4 regions of the Variovorax sp. FW301-JW7 genome follow, and region 1 is predicted to be linked to each of the others. Evidence: predicted binding sites of a transcription regulator. Region 1 holds the regulator's gene; each other region holds the start of a gene.
What was found. Region 1 encodes sigma-54, which starts transcription at its own class of promoters, with help from an activator protein. Its sites were predicted from a motif close to TGGCANGNAANCTGCTTT; they were not measured.

Region 1 (2,198 bases):
GCACGTGCTGGCACAAGGCACACCCTCGGAGATCGTCGACAACGCCGAGGTACGCAGGGTGTACCTGGGCGAGCACTTCCGCATGTAAGGGAGGGTCGGGTCTCCATGAAGCAAGGGCTGTCCCTTCGCGTCTCGCAGCATCTGGCGCTGACGCCACAGCTGCAGCAGTCCATTCGCCTGCTCCAACTCTCCACGCTCGAGCTGAGCCAGGAGGTCGAGCAGATGCTGGACGAGAACCCGTTCCTCGAACGCACCGCGGAAGAAGCGGCGCGCGAGGAGTTCGGGCTCGATGCTGTCGACACGCCCGTGCCGCGCGACGAGGGCGGTGAAACCGGCGAAGGCGATTTCGCCCCGGCGCCGACCAGCAGCGCGACGACCACCACCAGCGAAACCACGTCCACGCCCGACTCCGATGGCCCCGCCGCCGAGATCACCGAGCGCGAGCCCGACTGGGAAGGCGACGGCACCGTCGAGATGGCGCCCGACGACAGCGAGTGGGGCAGCGATGCACCCGCGCGCCAGAACAACCTGGGCGACGACGAGCGTGCCGACGCCACCGAGCTTGCGCGCAGCCAGGAGTCGCTGCAGTCGTTCCTGCACCGCCAGGCGCTGAGCCTGCGGCTCAACGAAAACGACTGTGCCGCGCTGCGCTTCCTGATCGAATCGCTCAACGACGACGGCTACCTCGAAGACTCGCTGCCCGCATTGGCCTCGGGCCTGGCGGGCGACGACAACGACCAGTTCGACGACCTCGTGCACCATTTCCAGGTGGCGCTCGGCCTGCTGCAGAGCCTGGAGCCGGCGGGCGTCGGCGCGCGCGACCTCGGCGAATGCCTGAGCATCCAGCTGAAGGCGCTCGCCAGCGAAGACGAGACCGAGGCCGAAGCGCTCATCCGCAAGACCGCCATCGCGATCTGCAAGCAGCCGATGGAGCTGCTCGCGCGGCGCGACTTCAAGCGCCTGGCCACGCTCACGCGCACGAACGAAGAGCTGGTGCGCTCGGCGCTGCAGATCATTGCGCGCCTGGAGCCCAAGCCGGGCCGGCGCTTTGTGGACGTCGAACGCAACATCGTCATTCCCGACGTGATCGTCACCAAGACCGGGCGCGGCACGAACGTGAAGTTCCGCGTCATGCTCAACCCCGAGGTCATGCCGCGCCTGCGCGTGCACGACATCTACGCCGGTGCGCTCAAGTCGCACAAGGGCGAGGGCAGCCAGGCGCTGTCGCAGCGGCTGCAGGAGGCGCGCTGGTTCATCAAGAACATCCAGCAGCGCTTCGACACCATCCTGCGCGTGAGCAACGCCATCGTCGAGCGGCAGAAGAGCTACTTCGTGCACGGCGAACTCGCGATGCGCCCGCTGGTGCTGCGCGAGATCGCCGACGAGCTGGGCCTGCACGAATCGACCATCTCGCGCGTGACCACCGCCAAGTACATGTCGACGCCCTTCGGCACGGTCGAGCTCAAGTACTTCTTCGGTTCGGCGCTGGGCACCGAGACCGGCGGCAACGCGTCGAGCACGGCAGTGCGCGCGCTGATCAAGCAGTTCGTGAGTTCCGAGAGCATCAAGAAGCCGCTGTCCGACAGCCAGATCTCCGAGATGCTGAAAGAGCAGGGCATCGAGTGCGCGCGCCGCACCGTCGCCAAGTACCGCGAGGCGCTGCGCATCGCGCCCGCCAACCTGCGCAAAGCTCTGTAGAAAGCCCACGATGACCCGTCGCCTGCTGTCGCGCTGGGGGCATTGGGTCTTCGCCCTCGTGGCTGCATCGCTGTTCGCCGGTTGTGCCACCTTGCCCGACGAGGCGCCGCGCCCGCCCACCAAGGCCATCGCCGTCTCGGCCGACACCGCGCTCGGCAAGATCGCGCTGGCCTCGCAGCCCGACCCCGACCTCAGCGGCTTTCGCCTGATGCCCGGCGGCGACTTCGCCTTCGACACGCGGCTGCAGCTGGCGCGCCGCGCGCAGCGCACGCTCGACGTGCAGTACTACCAGATCGAGAACGACGAGACCGGCCGCTACCTGCTGCGCACCCTGCGCGATGCGGCCCAGCGCGGCGTGCGCGTGCGCCTGTTGATGGACGACCTCTACACGTCCGGCGAAGACGAGCTGCTGCTCGGCCTGGCCGCCACGCCGAACGTCGAGCTGCGTCTGTTCAACCCGTTTCCGGCGGGGCGCGGCAGCCTGCTCAAGCGCTTCACCG
Region 2 (2,198 bases), on a different contig from region 1:
GCGAGAGCCGCAGCCCCATCGTCGCCTTGAGCACGCCGTACACCACGGCGCCGCCGATCAGCGCCCAGACCACCCCAAGCAAGGTGCCGATGAGTTGCGCCCACAGGTTCACGCCGCCGATGCCGCCCAGCGCCTGGGTGCCGAAGATACCGGCCGCGATGCCGCCCCAGGTGCCGCACAGGCCGTGCAGCGGCCACACGCCGAGCACGTCGTCGATCTTCCATTTGTTCTGTGTGCGCGTGAACATGAAGACGAAGATGGCGCCGGCCACGCCGCCCGCCACGAGCGCGCCCAGCGGGTGCATGAGGTCGGAGCCGGCGCACACGGCCACGAGGCCGGCGAGCGGGCCGTTGTAGACGAAGCCGGGGTCGTTCTTGCCCATGGCCAGCGCCACCAGCGTGCCGCCGACCATGGCCATCAGCGAGTTGACGGCGACGAGGCCCGAGATCTTGTCGATGCTCTGTGCGCTCATCACGTTGAAGCCGAACCAGCCCACGCACAGCACCCACGCGCCCAGCGCCAGGAACGGGATGTTCGACGGCGGGTGTGCGCTCAGCGAGCCGTCGCCGCGGTAGCGGTTGCGGCGCGCGCCCAGCAGCAGCACGGCCGGCAGCGCGAGCCAGCCGCCCACGGCGTGCACGACGACCGAGCCGGCGAAGTCATGGAACTCATGGCCGGTGACCGAGGCGATCCAGCCCTGGATGCCGAAGGCCTTGTTCCAGGCGATGCCCTCGTACAGCGGGTAGACGAAACCGACGATCACCGCGGTGGCGATCAGTTGCGGCCAGAACTTGGCCCGCTCGGCGATGCCGCCCGAGATGATGGCCGGAATGGCCGCCGCGAAGGTCAGCAGGAAGAAGAACTTCACCAGCTCGTAGCCGCTTCTTGCCGACAGTTCGGTGGCGCTGACGAAGAAATGCGTGCCGTAGGCCACACCATAGCCCACCAGGAAATACACGATGGTCGACACCGAGAAGTCGACCAGGATCTTGACCAGCGCATTGACCTGGTTCTTCTTGCGCACGGTGCCCAGTTCCAGGAAGGCAAAGCCGGCATGCATGGCCAGGACCATGATGGCGCCGAGAAGGATGAACAGCGCGTCAGCGCCCTGTTTGAGTGCGTCCATGAGAGCTTCTTGCAGGTTTTTGGTTTGATTTGGTGCGTCGCACCCGAACGGCTCGGGGCGCCGGCGCAAGAAAGCAAAAATGGTGCCTGGAGGCTCTTGAATGGTGCGAAACGACCCAGGAATGAGCCGATTTCGCGGGACACGCACCGGATCGGAACGCGCCGAAACCCTCAGCCCGCGCCGCCGCGCAGCGCGTCGCGATACCGCCGGCTGCAGGGCACGCTCGTGCCGTCGTGCATGTGCAGCCGGGCGTCACCACCGTCCAGCGGCTCGATCTCCTTGATGCGGCCCAGGTTCACCGCGTGGCTGCGGTGCACGCGCACGAAGGTGGCGGGGTCGAGCTGGGTCAGGAAGTCGGTGAGCGTGGCGCGCAGCAGGTAGTCGTGGCCGTTGACGTGCAGCCCGACGTAGTTGCCCTCGGCCTGCAGCCAGTCGATGTCGGTGGCGGCGATGAGGAATTCGCGGCGCAGCTTGCGCACGAGAAAACGTTCGGGGCGGGCCACCACGGGCGATGGCGCCGGCGGCGCTTCGACAGCGGGCGCGGGAAGCACGGCAGCGTCGGTGGGTGCCTCGGCGGCCACCAGCGGCATCGCAGCCTCGGCCGCCCCTGCGTCCTCCGGCGCGTCGAGCACCCGCGCCTCCCCCTGCAGCCGCAGCATGAACAGCCGGTAGGCCCAGATGCCGAAGACCATCGACGCGTACGCGCGCACGTCCTTCAGGTATTCGTAGCCCCACTGGCCGCGCCAGTCCGCGAAGTCGTAGCGCTCGCCGACCGCCGCGTAGGCCAGCGCGCGCAGCGCGAACATGGCCACCACGTGCACCACGCTGAACACCACGCTGGCCACCGCATGCCCCGCCAGGTAGCGCAGCAGGTGCCTGCGCGGCAGCGGCGACAGCCAGCGCTCGACCGCCACGATGCCCGGCACCAGCGCCAGCAGCACGAGGTGGCTGGAACCCTCCCACACCAGAATCTCCCAGGTGGCGTGCGGCACGGCGCGCCGCCCTGCATCGACCAGCGCCACCGAGGTGTTGAACACGGCCTGCACCGCCATGACCACGATCCAGAAACCCA
Region 3 (2,198 bases), on a different contig from region 1:
TTGTGTTGAGCAAGATCGAGGCCCACCAGTTCGCTCTCGGGGTCGACACGCAATCCGACCAGCACATGCACCAGGAACAGCACGATGGCCGTGCCGGCCGCGCTGTAGATCGCCACGCTGGCGACCGCGATCGCCTGCGTCAGCACGTTGCCCGTCGCGCCCGAGATGCGCGGGTCGGCGAACACGCCCGTGAGCAGCGCGCCCACGATGCCGCCGATGCCGTGCACGCCGAACACGTCAAGCGAGTCGTCCGCACCGAGCAGGTGCTTCAGGCCCGTGGCGCCCCAGTAGCAGGCCAGCCCGGCGATGGCGCCGATGGCCAGCGCCGACAGCGGCGTGACGAAGCCGGCCGCCGGCGTGATCGCCACCAGCCCGGCCACGAGGCCGGAGCACAGGCCCAAGAGCGACGGGCTGCGGCGCACGATCCATTCGCCGATCATCCAGCTCATGGCGCCGGCCGCCGCCGCGATGTGCGTGACCAGCATCGCCAGGCCGGCGCGCCCGTCGGCCGCCACCGCCGAGCCGGCATTGAAGCCGAACCAGCCCACCCACAGCAGGCCCGCGCCCGTCATGGTGAGCGCCAGGCTGTAGGGCTCGAAGGCCTCGCGCCCGTAGCCCCGGCGCGGCCCGAGCGCATAGGCGCACACCAGCCCCGCGATGCCCGCGTTGACGTGCACCACCGAGCCGCCTGCGAAGTCGAGCGCACCCATCTGCGCGAGCCAGCCGCCCGGCTCCCACACCCAGTGCGCGACCGGCGCGTACACGAGCACGCTCCACAGCAGCGCGAACCACAGCAGCGCCGAGAAGCGCATGCGCTCGACAAAGGCGCCGAGCACCAGCGCGGTGGTGATGATCGCGAAGCTCAGCTGGAACATCGCGTAGACCGACTCCGGCACGTTCGGCGCCACGTGGCTCACGGCCACCTGGCCGGCCTCCTTCAGGTACTCGAAGCCCGAAAAACCGATGCGCGAGAGCTTGCCCAGCCAGGGCCAGCCGGGCGTGAAGGCCAGCGAGTAGCCGAGCGCGAACCAGGTCAGCGAGACCACGGCGGCGATCGCCACCACCCCGGCCATGGTGGCCAGCACGTTCTTGCGCCGCACCATGCCGGCATAGAAGAGCGCGATGCCGGGCAGCGTCATCAGCAGCACCAGCGTGGTCGAGGTCATCATCCAGGCGGTGTCGGCCGCGTTCAGGGAGGCTTGGGGTGCCAGCAGGGCCATGACCGTTTCTTCTTGGAGTGGTGGACGACAGGCCTGTGTGCACGAGTCATGCCATCTTGTTAACTGCCTGAAACACTTTGGTTTCCCAACCGGGGGGTCGAAGTAACACGAAGCGGGTAATTCCTAATGCACCGGGCGGGTGCGCGCTTGCACAATCTGCGCACTCGCGACGGGCCCTGCTCGTACTGCCGAGGGTCCGAGGAGACAAGCTTCCGATCGATCAACAAGAACATTCTTCAAAGGCTCCGTACGAGATGCCTGTCTGATATTTGAAAAGCGCCGCTGGTCGGCGCTTTTTTTTGCCCGTTCGCAGCGCAAACGCGGGCGCTTTCTTCCAAGCCAAACAAGCCTCCTGGCCAGCCGCTACCGGCCACCACAGCTATCGTTTCGATAGCGATTCCGGTGAGACAATCGCCCGCATGGAAATGCTGGTGGTCACGGGCGCCTCACTGCTCGCGGGTTTTATCGATGCGATCGTGGGCGGCGGCGGGTTGATCCTGGTGCCGGCCCTCTTTGCGGTGTTTCCGGGCGCGCCGCCCGCCACGCTGCTGGGCACCAACAAGAGCGCGTCGATCTGGGGCACCGCGGCCTCGGCGGCCCAGTTCAGCCAGCGCGTGCAGATGCGCTGGAGCGCCATGTGGCCGGCCGCGCTGCTGGGTTTCGGCGGCTCGATGCTCGGCGCCTGGACCGTCACGGTCTTTCCGGGCGACTTCCTGCGCCGGGCGCTGCCGGTCATCCTGCTGGGTGTGCTGGTCTACACGCTGGCGCGCAAGGACATGGGCCGGCTGCACGCGCCGCGCTTCAGCGGCCGTGCCGAGACCCTGGCGGCCAGCACCATCGGCCTGACCATCGGTTTCTACGACGGCTTCTTCGGGCCGGGCACGGGCAGCTTCCTGGTGTTCCTGTTCGTGCGCTGGATGGGCTACGACTTCCTCAACGCCTCGGCCTCGGCCAAAGTCATCAACACCCTGACCAACG
Region 4 (2,198 bases), on a different contig from region 1:
CGTCATCAGCGATGCCATCGGCCATCGCGGCTTGACGTCGAAGGCATAGCGCTCGGTGGCCTGCGACAGGCCCGACTGCAGCCGCATTGCGGCGGCCATGGCGATCATGGCGCCGTTGTCGGTGCACAGGTGCAGTTCGGGGTAGTGCACGCGCACCTTGCGCTTGGCGCAGGCGGCGTTCAGCTGCTCGCGCAGGTTCCTGTTGGCCCCCACGCCGCCGGCCACCACCAGCCGCTTCAGGCCGGTCTGGTCGAGCGCCGCGAGCGACTTCTTCAGCAGCACCTCGACGATGGCCGCCTGCGTGGAGGCGGCGAGGTCGGCCTTGCGCGCCTCGAGCTGGTCGCCGAGCTTCTTGGCCTGCGTGAGCACGGCCGTCTTCAGGCCGGCAAACGAAAAGTCGAGATCGCCGCTGTGCAGCAGCGGTCGCGGCAGCTTGAAGGCCGCGGCGTCGCCCTCTTCGGCCAGCTTCGCGAGCCAGGGGCCGCCGGGGTACGGCAGGCCCATGAGCTTGGCGCTCTTGTCGAAGGCCTCGCCGGCTGCGTCGTCGATGGTCTCGCCGAGCAGTTCGTAGCGGCCCACGCCGTCGACCCGCATCAGCTGCGTGTGGCCGCCCGACACCAGCAGCGCCACGAACGGAAATTCGGGCGGATCGGCGCTCAGGAACGGCGACAGCAGGTGCCCCTCGAGGTGATGCACCCCCAGCACCGGCTTGCCCAGCGCCACGCCGAGCGCGCAGGCCACGCCGGCGCCCACGAGCAGCGCGCCGGCCAGGCCGGGCCCGCGCGTGTAGGCCACCACGTCGATCTCGGCCAGCGAGCGTCCGGCCTCGGCCATGACGGCTTCGGTGAGCGGCAGCACGCGGCGGATGTGGTCGCGGCTGGCCAGCTCGGGCACCACGCCGCCGTAGGCCTGGTGCATGGCGATCTGGCTGTGCAGCGCGTGCGAACGCAGCAGCGGCAGCGCGTCGCCGTGCGACTCGACCAGCGCCACGCCGGTCTCGTCGCAGGATGATTCGATTCCCAACAAGAGCATGGCGCCGAGTGTAGGGGCCGCCCGCCGGCGGCGCCCGCGAAGGGGCAAGCGAGGCACGGAAGTTGCACGAGCGGAAGGCGCCCCTTCCGCGCCCCCAACGAATGACTTCCGGCCTGAGCTTCCTGATTGCCGCGCGCCGATGCGAGATCGACGCGCTGGACCAGCTCGCGCGCACCAGCGAGCTGGTCGGCGCCATCGGGCGGCTCGTGCATGCGCTGCAGCGCGAGCGCGGCATGTCGAACGTGTTCCTGGCCTCGCACGGCGGGCGCTTCGCCGACCAGCGCGCACCGCAGATCGCCGAATGCCTGGCGCTCGAGCAGCAGGTGCGCGCCGGCTTCGACCGGCTCGAGGCCGAGCACCACCGCGCGGTGGGCGCCGGCCACGGCGCGCGCCTGTTCAGCCGCATCGCCTGGGTGCTGCCCGGCCTGGACGCCCTGCCCGCGCTGCGCCGGCGCATCGACGCGCTCGAGCTCCAGCCGGCGCAGGCCGTGGCCGCCTTCGCCAAGCTCGTGGCCGGCCTGCTGGCGGTGGTGTTCGAGGCGGCCGACGGCGCCACCGACCCCGAGATTTCGCGCCTGCTGGTGGCGATGTTCAACTTCATGCAGGGCAAGGAGTTCGCCGGCCAGGAGCGCGCCTTCGGCGCCGCCGCGCTCGCGCTGGGCCGGGGCGACGACGCGCAGCGCCAGCAGTGGCGCCACCTCATCGAGTCGCAGGAGCGCTGCTTCCAGGTGTTCATCGACTTCTCGGGCGACGCGGTGCGCACGCTGTGGCACGACAGCCAGTCGGACGCCGTGCTCGCCGAGCTCGAGCGCCTGCGCCGCAAGGGCGCCACCTCGGTGCCGGCCGACGCGCTGCTGAGCCAGGCCTGGTTCGACTGCTGCACGCGGCGCATCGACGCCATGCAGACGGTCGAGAACCGCCTCTCGGCCGACCTGCGCGCGCTGTGCGACCACAAGACCGCCCAGGCGCGCAGCGAGCTGGCGGCCTACCGGCAGCTGCTCGGCACGCTGGCGCCGCAGGCCGGCGGCGCGCTCTTCTTCGACGATGCCCAGCAGGCGCAGGACGCCACGCCGGCGCAGCTCGGGCGCCACCTCGAACGCTCGGTGCTCGACATGGTCCAGGAGCAGTCGCAGCGCCTGCAGGCCATGAGCGACGAACTCGACACC

Region 2: a site for sigma-54 is predicted at 1,197-1,214, ahead of AC3WQM_RS17460 (ammonium transporter). Genes of this name have one in related genera too.
Region 3: a site for sigma-54 is predicted at 1,257-1,274, ahead of AC3WQM_RS25020 (ammonium transporter). Genes of this name have one in related genera too.
Region 4: a site for sigma-54 is predicted at 1,084-1,101, ahead of AC3WQM_RS25985 (nitrate- and nitrite sensing domain-containing protein). Genes of this name have one in related genera too.

What each region holds. Positions count from the first base shown of each region.
Region 1 is NZ_JBYTBC010000016.1:9,876-12,073, reverse strand. Features, by position in the region: gene lptB (LPS export ABC transporter ATP-binding protein) at 1-88, shown strand, start outside; gene rpoN (RNA polymerase factor sigma-54) at 106-1,698, shown strand; gene AC3WQM_RS29070 (phospholipase D family protein) at 1,709-2,198, shown strand, end outside.
Region 2 is NZ_JBYTBC010000006.1:25,730-27,927, forward strand. Features, by position in the region: gene AC3WQM_RS17460 (ammonium transporter) at 1-1,126, opposite strand, end outside; gene AC3WQM_RS17465 (LytTR family DNA-binding domain-containing protein) at 1,297-2,198, opposite strand, start outside.
Region 3 is NZ_JBYTBC010000010.1:159,771-161,968, forward strand. Features, by position in the region: gene AC3WQM_RS25020 (ammonium transporter) at 1-1,220, opposite strand, end outside; gene AC3WQM_RS25025 (sulfite exporter TauE/SafE family protein) at 1,640-2,198, shown strand, end outside.
Region 4 is NZ_JBYTBC010000011.1:94,216-96,413, forward strand. Features, by position in the region: gene AC3WQM_RS25975 (alpha/beta hydrolase) at 1-35, shown strand, start outside; gene tsaD (tRNA (adenosine(37)-N6)-threonylcarbamoyltransferase complex transferase subunit TsaD) at 1-1,032, opposite strand, end outside; gene AC3WQM_RS25985 (nitrate- and nitrite sensing domain-containing protein) at 1,134-2,198, shown strand, end outside.